3 regions of the Kitasatospora sp. NPDC058218 genome follow, and region 1 is predicted to be linked to each of the others. Evidence: riboswitches for the same ligand, from Rfam matches in the RefSeq annotation. Region 1 holds a riboswitch; each other region holds the start of a gene.
The links. Region 1 has a riboswitch for cobalamin ahead of ACFVYI_RS05165 (prenyltransferase/squalene oxidase repeat-containing protein). Riboswitches for the same ligand answer to the same signal wherever they lie in the genome.

Region 1 (3,265 bases):
GCAGCGTGCCGAAGGAGATCCCGGTGGTGCCGCCGAGCGCCTGGGTGGAGGCGCGGACGTCCGAGCCCTGCTGGCCGGCGGAGGCGACGTTGAAACCGCCGTCGCCGTTCTGCCGGCCCGCCAGGAAGTCGCGCGCCTTGGCGATCTGCCCGCTGTAGGCGGACTGCCGCAGGGTCATGCCCTGGACGGCGAGGGCCGCCGAGTTGGTCGAGTCACCGGCCGCGCCGGGGAAGCCCCCGTCGGCCAGCTGCCGGCCGGCCAGCCAGGCCAGCCCCTTGTCGACCGCCTGCGCGGCCTCGTCCCCGGGGACGAGCGCGAACGCCATCACGGCCATCGCGGTGCTGTCCACGTCGGAGTCGCCGGTGGCGGGGATCAGGCTCGGCCAGGAGCCGTCGGCGTGCTGGAGGCTCTTCAGGTAGCCGATCGGAGCGGCGGCGTTCGCGGTGTCGCCGGCCCGCAACTGGGCCATGATGCCGAGCGACTGGGAGAACACCGAGGTGGCCCAGGTGTAGTTGCCGGCCGCCTCGCAGCCGGTGTCCGGGGCGGGCCGGGCGCAGACCGCCAGGGCCAGGGCGGCGATCAGGTCGTGGCCGCCGAAGGCCCGCGGATCGCGGCCGACGGCCTCGGCGAGCAGCGCCTCCTTGCCGATCGAGCCGCCACCGGCGTACTCGGTGCCGATGCCGGTCCAGTCGTTGACGGTGCGGTCACCCGCGTCCTTGCCCTGCTGGTCCAGGAAGTCGACGATCCTGCGCAGGGCGGCGTCGTCGGTGCCGGTCGCGGCGAGGGCGTAGGCGCCGTCGATGGTGAGGCCGAAGTCGGCGAAGCTCGGGAAGGCCTCGTAGTAGTCGCCGTCGATCAGGTGCGCCGGGTCGGTCAGGTAGGCGCTGCCCCTGGCCAGGTCGGGGGTCTTCCCGGCGGGCGGGGTCGGCGTCGTGGTGGCGGGGTCGCCGGTGGCGGGCGGCGGGCCGGTCCGGCTCGGGAAGGGCGAGGACGGCGAGCGGGACGCGGACGGCGAGGCGGACGGCGAAGGGCCGCTGTTCTTGGCGCGGACGGAGTCCGGGGTGAAGGTCGGTGCCCCGCTGGTGCCGCCGACGTCGGTGCCGCCGTAGACCCACGCCTCGACCTCGCCGGGCTCGGGCTTCTGCGAGCCGGCCCCGAACCGGCTGTAGGACCAGGACTGTTGGCCGGCCTCGGCGATCCAGTACGACCAGTACGCGGTGGCCTGCGGGGTGTTGACGCAGGTCTCCTCGGCGGCGGTCGGGTACTGGGTGCCGCTGTCGAAGGTCCCGTTGCCGAGCCGGCAGATGAAGGCCGGGCCGTCGTGCTCGGTGCCGGTGGTGGTGAATCCCGCGGCGTGCAGCAGGTTCATCCCGGTGGTGGGGTGGGCGTCGCAGCCGCGCACGACGCCGCCGCCCCAGTGGCCGAAGTCGACGGCGACGATCGCGCCGGTCGTCGCGGTGCACTCCTCGATCGGGTCGGCTGCGGCGCTCCCGGGGTGCCCGAGCAGCACGGCGCCACCCGCGGCGACCGCGACGGCCCCGGTGACCAGCAGGGACGCGAGGTCCCGGCCTCTGTGACGTGTGCGACTGCTGCTGACCCTCACCGGCGGCTCCCTGGTCGGTCGACGCGGGAACGACGGCGCAGCCGGCGGCCCCCGCCGTGGGGGGCTGCCCGGACCGCGTCGTAGTCCGCGACGACGCATGTGTTGCTGACGAACTCCACGGCGCAGGCATTCCGGCTCATCCACCCCGGAGGGCGGATCTACGGTTGCGGGTCAGCGCCGGAGTTGGACCGGCTTCCCCTGACTGCCGAGGATGAAAAACGGTTCATCAGACCACGCAGGCGGAAGCACCGTCAACGAGTCGTCATGTCGCCTTCGCCACTTGAAGAGCACGGGCGCGACCTACCTGAAGTTCCTCCCGGCGGCCGGTGCCGGGACGGGTGCGGCCGCAGCGGTCGCCCCCGTCCCGGCGCACTGATCGGCCGGTCAGCCCGCCAGCTCGGCGCGGACCACCCGGGCGGCCTCCACCAGGTGCTCCAGCGAGGCGCGGGTCTCCGTCCAACCGCGGGTCTTCAGACCGCAGTCGGGGTTGACCCAGAGCCGCTCCGCCCCAATCGCGGCCAGCCCGGCCCGGAGCAGCGAGGCCGCCTCCTCGGTGCTCGGCACCCGGGGCGAGTGGATGTCGTAGACGCCCGGACCGACCTCACGCGGATAGCCGGCCTCGGCGAGCTCGTGGGCGACCTCCATGTGCGAGCGGGCCGCCTCCAGGGAGATCACGTCCGCGTCGAGCTCGTCGATGGCGGTCATGATCGCGCCGAACTCGGCGTAGCACATGTGGGTGTGGACCTGGGTGTCGGCGCGGACGCCGGAGGTGGAGAGCCGGAACGACTCGGTGGCCCACTCCAGGTAGCCGGGGCGGTCGGCCGCCCGCAGCGGCAGGGTCTCGCGCAGCGCCGGCTCGTCGACCTGGATGACGGACGCGCCGGCCGCCTCCAGGTCGGTCACCTCGTCCCGCAGGGCCAGGGCGACCTGCCGGGCGGTGTCGCCGACCGGCTGGTCGTCCCGGACGAAGGACCAGGCGAGCATGGTGACCGGGCCGGTGAGCATGCCCTTGACCGGACGGTCCGTCAGATCGGCGGCGTAGCGGTACCAGTCGACGGTCATCGGGTGCGGGCGGGAGATGTCGCCGGCCAGCACCGGCGGGCGGACGTAGCGGGTGCCGTAGGACTGCACCCAGCCCTGCTGGGTCGCCAGGTAGCCGGTCAGCTGCTCGGCGAAGTACTGCACCATGTCGTTGCGTTCCGGCTCGCCGTGCACCAGGACGTCGATGCCCGCCTTCTCCTGGTAGGCGATCACCTCGCGGACCTCGGCCCGCATCCGGTCCTGGTAGGTGCCGTCGTCGATGCGCCCGGCCCTCAGGTCCGCCCGGGCGACGCGCAGCTCGGCGGTCTGCGGGAAGGAGCCGATGGTGGTGGTCGGCAGCAGCGGCAGGTTCAGCCGGGCCCGCTGCGCCACGGCGCGCTCCGGGTAGGCCTGGGCGCGGCGGGCGTCCTCGGGGGTGGTGGCGGCGACCCGGGCCCGGACGGCCGGGTCGTGGGTCAGCGCGGACGCGGCGCGGGAGGCCAGGTCCGCGCGGTTGGCGGCCAGTTGGGCCGCGATGGTGTCCACTCCCTCGCGCAGGCCGCGGGCGAGGACGGTGATCTCCTCGGTCTTCTGGCGGGCGAAGGCGAGCCAGCGGGCGACCTGCGGGTCGAGGTCGCGCTC
Region 2 (3,265 bases), on a different contig from region 1:
CCGCGCCCTCGCGGACGTAGACGCCGCCGAGTCCGATCCCGGCCGCCTTGCGCAGCACGTCCAGCGGGAAGTGCTTGTCCCGGTCCCACTCGACCGCGTACGGCGCCAGGTGCTCGCGCGCGAAGTCCCGGGTGGTCCCGGCGATGGCCTGCTGGTCCTCCGTCAGGGTGTGCACGGCGGCCTCAGCCCATCGTCGGGATGGTGAAGCTCGCGCCCTCCTTGACCCCGGAGGGCCAGCGCGAGGTGACGGTCTTGGTCCTGGTGTAGAAGCGGACCGAGTCCGGACCGTGCTGGTTGAGGTCGCCGAAGCCGGAGCGCTTCCAGCCGCCGAAGGTGTGGTACGCGACGGGGACCGGGATCGGCACGTTGACGCCGATCATGCCGGTGTTCACCCGGCGGGTGAAGTCCCGGGCGGTGTCGCCGTCCCGGGTGAAGATCGCCACGCCGTTGCCGAACTCGTGCTCGCTCGGCAGCCGCAGCGCCTCCTCGTAGTCCGCCGCGCGGACCACGCACAGGACCGGCCCGAAGATCTCCTCCCGGTAGATCCGCATCCCGGGGGTGACGCGGTCGAACAGCGTGGCCCCCAGGAAGTAGCCGTCCTCGTACCCCGGCACGGTCAGGCCGCGGCCGTCGACGACCAGTTCGGCGCCCTCCTCGACGCCCAGGTCCAGGAAGCCGCGGACCCGGTCCAGGGCGTCCTGGCTGACGAGCGGCCCGAACTCGGCCTCGGGGTCGTGCGAGGCACCGACCTTCAGTGCGGCGATCCGCTCGGTGAGCTTGGCGACCAGCGCGTCGGCGGTCTCCTCCCCCACCGGCACCGCGACGGAGATGGCCATGCACCGCTCGCCGGCGGAGCCGTACCCGGCGCCGATCAGCGCGTCGGCGGCCTGGTCGAGGTCGGCGTCCGGCATCACGATCATGTGGTTCTTGGCGCCGCCGAAGCACTGCGCGCGCTTGCCCCGCGCGGCCGCCGTGGCGTAGACGTACTCGGCGATCGGCGTCGACCCGACGAACCCCAGCGCCTGCACGCGCGGATCGTCGAGCAGCGTGTCCACCGCCTCCTTGCCGCCGTTGACGACGTTCAGCACCCCCGGCGGCAGGCCCGCCTCGACGAACAGCTCGGCGAGGCGCAGCGGCACCGACGGGTCGCGCTCGGAGGGCTTGAGCACGAAGGCGTTTCCGCAGGCGATGGCGGGCGCCGCCTTCCACAGCGGGATCATCGCGGGGAAGTTGAACGGGGTGATGCCCGCGACCACGCCGAGCGGCTGGCGCAGCGAGTACACGTCGATGCCGGTGCCGGCGCTGTCGGTGAAGTCGCCCTTGAGCAGGTGCGGGATGCCGGCGGCGAACTCGACCACCTCCAGCCCGCGTTGGAGGTCGCCGTGGGCATCGGCGACGGTCTTGCCGTGTTCGGCGGAGAGCAGCCGGGCGAGCGGCTCGCGCTCGGCCTCGACCAGCTGGAGGAAGCGCAGCAGCACCCGGGCCCGCCGCTGCGGGTTCCAGGCGGCCCACTCGACCTGGGCCTGTTCGGCGTCGGCGACGGCCGCCTCGGTCTCGGCCCGGCTCGCGAGCGGGACGCGCGCCTGGACCGTACCGGTGTTGGGGTCGTACACGTCGCCGAACACCCCGGAGGTGCCGACGACGTGCTTTCCGCCGATGTAGTGGGTGAGTTCACGGATCATCACAAGCCTGCTCTCGTCAGGACGTCAGGTGGATCCGAGGGAACTGGGGCACGGCAGGGACGCCGTGGGCCCGGTGCGAGCTTGGCTCGGCGCGGGCGCACACGGGTACTGCCGGGCGCGGCACACCGTCAGGGTGACGGGCACACCGCGGCCGTCGCAGGATCACCAGGGTCGGGAAGAACGCAGACCGGTGCCATGCGTGTTTGCTCCATCCTCGTGGACAACACGGAACACCCGCAGTCGGTATCCTGACTCCCGGATCACCGCGCGCCGCCCGGCCTTCCCGGCTGGCTGCCAGTGGCTGGTACTGCGGCGACGCACTCCCCGGTCACAGTGGCGGGACCGTGCCGGATTCACACCGGCTTCCCTGCACTGCGGGCCTTGTTCACGACCATATAGTCGGACGTCCTAGTAAGTCCAGGGTGCCACCCCTGATCGCCGTGATGCGATGATCAACTCCCTTGACCAGGGTCAAGTTTGACGCAACATCACGTATTGGTTTGGTAACGACGAAAGCGTATGGCGCCGGACCGTCCCGGGCAGGTACATGCTGTGGGCATGCATGCGCGAGGCCTCCGCGGCACCCTGCCGACGCGTCCCCGCCGGCACACGGGGACGTTGTTGTCGCACGAGAGCCGCCGATGATCAGATGAGCACATTCGACATGTGGACCTGTTCCGTCTGCGGCACGGCCTGCTCGCCGTCCACCGCCCGCTGCCCCGGCTGCGGAGCCGGCCCGGGTGCCACCGGCCCGGGCCCGGTGGCACCGCCCGGACCGATCCTGCCGGGGCCCGCGAAGACGGCACCGCCGATGGCACCCACGTTCGCGCCGATGCCCCCGGCCACCGGCGCGGTCGCGACGCCCGCCACATCGAGCAGTTGGACGACGACGCCCCACCCCGGGCCGCACCAGCCGGCCGCACCCCTGGCGACGGACGCCACCCGCTACCTGTGCGCGGCCGTTCAACTGGAGGGCGACCTGGCCGGCCGGGCCATCGAGTCCGTCCTCAAGGAGCCGCACCGCGCCGTCGCCTCCTCACCCGGTGTCGACCTGGTCTGCGTCCTGCGCTACGCCCTCGCCGCACGCGCCCGCCAGACCACCGCCCAGGTGCTGCTCGCCCTGACCGCGGTCGCCCTGGTGGCCGCCTTCGCCTACCAGCCCCTCTCCGACCCCGCGACCTCCGTCATCCCGCTCCCGCTGCCGCCCCTCGCCCTCCCGCTGCTCGCCGTGGCCTGGGGCGTCGTGCTGGTCGAACGGCTGATCACGTTCTACGGCGTCCTGCGGCCCAAGTTGCGCCGGGGCGCCTTCGACCCCGCCCAGGCACCGCGCGCCCGGCCGCAGGACGAGACACTGCTGAGCCGGCTGGCGGCGGAGGACCAGCGGGGGAACGTCTCGGTCTTCGCCGGCTACGAGCCGTTCCTCGGCTACGGGAGGCAGCTCAACAGCTGGAACTTCACCGTCGCCGTGGACCGGCCCGGAGAGCCGTTCGACCACGTGGTCCCGTTCACCCTCAAGACGCTGGACACCGAGGTCATGACGGCGGTCACCGGCCTCGGGCTGCCCGGCGTCGAGGTCTCCGAAC
Region 3 (3,265 bases), on a different contig from region 1:
GGTGGCCCGGGTGCCGGGCAGGATCACCAGGTCGGCGTCGGCCAGCTCCTCGGGCCGGGTGGCCCAGCGGACCAGCACCCCGGGCTCCTGGGCCAGCGCGTCCACGTCGGTGAAGTTGGAGAGCCGGGGGAAGCGCACCACGGCGACCCGCAGCACGTCGGCGCCGAGCGGCCCGCGGCCCTCGGTGCGGTCCACCACGGTGGTGAGGTCCAGCGAGTCCTCGGCGTCCAGCCAGAGCCCGGACAGCATCGGCAGGGTGCCCAGCACCGGACGGCCGGTCAGCTCGCGCAGCATCCGCAGCCCGGGTGCCAGCAGCCGCGCGTCGCCGCGGAACTTGTTGACGAACCAGCCCGCCACGTGCCGCTGGTCCTCCTCCGACAGCAGGGCCAGCGTCCCGTACATCGCCGCGAAGACGCCGCCGCGGTCGATGTCGCCGACCACCACGACCGGCAGGGCGGCGGCGGTGGCCAGGCCCATGTTGGCGATGTCCCGGTCGCGCAGGTTGATCTCGGCGGGCGATCCGGCGCCCTCGCAGACCACCACGTCGTAGCGGCGGCGCAGGTCGGCCAGGCACTCCAGGGCCCGCTCCAGCAGGACGGGCTTGCGCTCGCGGTAGTCCAGCGCGCCGACCTCGGCGACCGCGCGGCCGAGCAGCACCACCTGGCTGCGGCCGTCCGCGCCGGGCTTGAGCAGCACCGGGTTCATCGCCGCCTCGGGCTCCACCCGGGCCGCCTGGGCCTGCATCGCCTGGGCGCGGCCGATCTCGGCGCCGTCGGCGGTGACGAAGGAGTTCAGCGACATGTTCTGCGCCTTGAACGGCGCCACGGCGACGCCCTGTCGGGCCAGCCAGCGGCAGATGCCCGCGGTGACCACGCTCTTGCCGGCGTCCGAGGTCGTCCCGGCGACCAGCAGTGCGTTGCTCATGCGCTCCCCCTTCTCATCCCCGCCTTGAGTGCCTGCACGACGGCGTGCCCGGCGACGGTCGTACCCAGTGCGAGCAGTCCCACCCGGCGGGAGAGCCGGCAGGCGCGCTCGATGTCGTCCACCGTCACCGGCCGCAGCTCGCCGCCCAGCACCGGCCGGTGCTCGACCCGGGAGCCGTACTGCAGGGTGCCGCCGAGGCGCACGCCGACGGCGCCGGCGAACGCCGACTCGGCCTGACCCGCGTTGGGGCTGGGGTGGGCGGAGCCGTCCCGGCGCCAGACCCGCCAGGCCGTCCGGGGCTCGGGCGCGGCGGCGACCGTCAGCAGCGCGGTCAGCCGCGCGCCCGGCCAGCCCGCCACGTCGTCCAGCCGGGCCGAGGCCCAGCCGAACCGGGCGTGCCGCGGCGAGCGGTGGCCGACCATCGCGTCCAGGGTGTTGACCGCGCGGAACGCCAGCAGCCCGGGCGCCCCCGCGAGGGCGCCCCAGACGAGCGCGTTGACCACGGCGTCGGCGGTGTTCTCGGCGACCGACTCGACCACCGCGCGGGCGATCTGCTGCTCGTCGAGCGCGCTCGGGTCGCGGCCGCACAGGTGCGGCAGCCGCCCGCGCGCCGCCGCGAGGTCGTGCGCGGCGAGCGAGCGTCCGATCGTGCGGGCCTCACGGGTGAGCGAGGTGCCGCCGAGCACCGTCCAGGTCGCGGCCGCGGTCAGCGCGGCCCGCCCGAGCGGTCGGCGGCCCAGGGTGCGGTCGGCGGCCACCGCACCGGCCGCGACGGCGCCCACGCAGAGTGCGGTGAACACGGTGCCGACGGCGCGGTCGTCGCGGTGGATCCGGCGCTCCAGGCGGCCGGCCGCGCTGCCGAAGAGGGCCACCGGGTGGCCGCGGCGCGGGTCGGCGAAGCGGGCGTCGGCGAGGTACCCGGCGGCGGCGCCCAGCGCATGGGCGGCGGCGCGGGTCAGCGGGCGCACGGCGGACAGCAGAGGGCTCGGAAGGTCGGGGCAGCCTGCATCGCGTGCGTGTCCTCACTCAGGGTCCGCGCCCTGGATCGACGTACCGGGGGCGAGAGTCTCCTGGCTTCCGGGGCGAACGCACTCCCGGGCCTTCCGGCGGCTCGTGACGGCCCGCCGCGATGGGCCCCCTCCGGTGCCGCGACGGGCAAGGAGGGACTCCGAGTGCGCTCCCCGGTGACAGTGGCGGGACCGCGCCGGACTCGCACCGGCTTCCTCTGCATGCCTCCGTTTGGCTGAAGGATCCCATCACGCGGCCGAACCGTGCGTCAACCAAGGTCACGGAGGGGTTGGTCACAGCGCCGCCGGGTTTCCCGGCCCCGTCGCTACCTCCGATCGGCACCCCCCGCAGGGGCATGACAGCCTGTGGGATCGTCCAGTCGCCTGGAGGAGCCTCCAGGCCCGCTTCGTGTGTTCGGCGGCTGGGTGGCGGCCGAACCACCCCCTACCGTCTGGTCCCATGCGACGCAGACAGCCACCCGCCCTGCCTCCGGTGCCCTTCTCGCCCGCGGCCGCCCGCGCGCACCGCGCCGGCCTCGGCCTGACCCCCGAGCAGGTGGTCGAGGGCATGGCCGCGCACGGCGTCCGGCTGCTGCCCGCCCACGTCCTCGGCTGGGAGAGCGGTGAGCTGCGCCCCACCGAGGAGGAGTTCATCGCGCTGGCCCGGGCGCTCTGGTGCCCGCCGGCCCAGCTGATGGGCGTCCGCCCGGCCCTGCTGCGGGACTTCCGGGTCGCCCGGGAGCTCAACCAGGAGAGCGCGGCCCACCGGATCGGCGTCACCCCGCGGCAGTACCAGCAGGCCGAGGCGACCGGTCAGTGGGACGGCGACCAGGCGCAGACGTACGCGCTGGCCCAGGCGCTCGGCCTGACACTGCGCGAGCTGGTCGCGGTGACGGGCCGGGGCGAGGAGCTGGACCGGCGGCTGCGGCAGACCGTGGACGGCCGCTGGCAGGCGCACGTCCGGGCGATCGGCCGGATCGTGCCGGTGCGCGAGGACGACCTCGCCACCGTGCTGGCGGTGCTCCAGAACGAGCATCAGGTCTTCTCGCACTGGGGCGCCGGCAGCTGGGGCTCCCCGGCCCCGGCGGCGAGTGCCCCCGGGGCGCTGGCCCGGCCGCTCGGCGAGCGGTTCTGGGAGCTGCTGGGGCGGCTGGAGACGGAGATCCCGGTCTGACGGGCGGGGGGTGGGGTCGGGGGCGGAGGTCGGGGGCCGTGGGGCTTTCCCGCGCCGCCTCGCCGAGGTGATCCCGCGCCGCCATGACCCGGACGGCCGTGTCCGGTGGCCGGGCGCCGTCCCCGCGAGTGGACTGGTGGGCACACTGCCCAGTCCGCGA

Region 2: linked by a shared signal. The riboswitch ahead of ACFVYI_RS08390 (CoA-acylating methylmalonate-semialdehyde dehydrogenase) and the one ahead of ACFVYI_RS05165 (prenyltransferase/squalene oxidase repeat-containing protein) in region 1 are both predicted to bind cobalamin.
Region 3: linked by a shared signal. The riboswitch ahead of ACFVYI_RS28525 (cobalamin biosynthesis protein) and the one ahead of ACFVYI_RS05165 (prenyltransferase/squalene oxidase repeat-containing protein) in region 1 are both predicted to bind cobalamin.

What each region holds. Positions count from the first base shown of each region.
Region 1 is NZ_JBHVWC010000006.1:29,695-32,959, forward strand. It holds gene ACFVYI_RS05165 (prenyltransferase/squalene oxidase repeat-containing protein) at 1-1,603, opposite strand, end outside; cobalamin riboswitch at 1,707-1,857, opposite strand; gene metE (5-methyltetrahydropteroyltriglutamate--homocysteine S-methyltransferase) at 1,988-3,265, opposite strand, start outside.
Region 2 is NZ_JBHVWC010000010.1:5,426-8,690, reverse strand. It holds gene ACFVYI_RS08395 (acyl-CoA dehydrogenase family protein) at 1-175, opposite strand, end outside; gene ACFVYI_RS08390 (CoA-acylating methylmalonate-semialdehyde dehydrogenase) at 183-1,682, opposite strand; cobalamin riboswitch at 1,903-2,074, opposite strand; gene ACFVYI_RS08385 (hypothetical protein) at 2,332-3,265, shown strand, end outside.
Region 3 is NZ_JBHVWC010000050.1:18,141-21,405, reverse strand. It holds gene ACFVYI_RS28530 (cobyric acid synthase) at 1-924, opposite strand, end outside; gene ACFVYI_RS28525 (cobalamin biosynthesis protein) at 921-1,892, opposite strand; cobalamin riboswitch at 1,988-2,151, opposite strand; gene ACFVYI_RS28520 (transcriptional regulator) at 2,392-3,105, shown strand.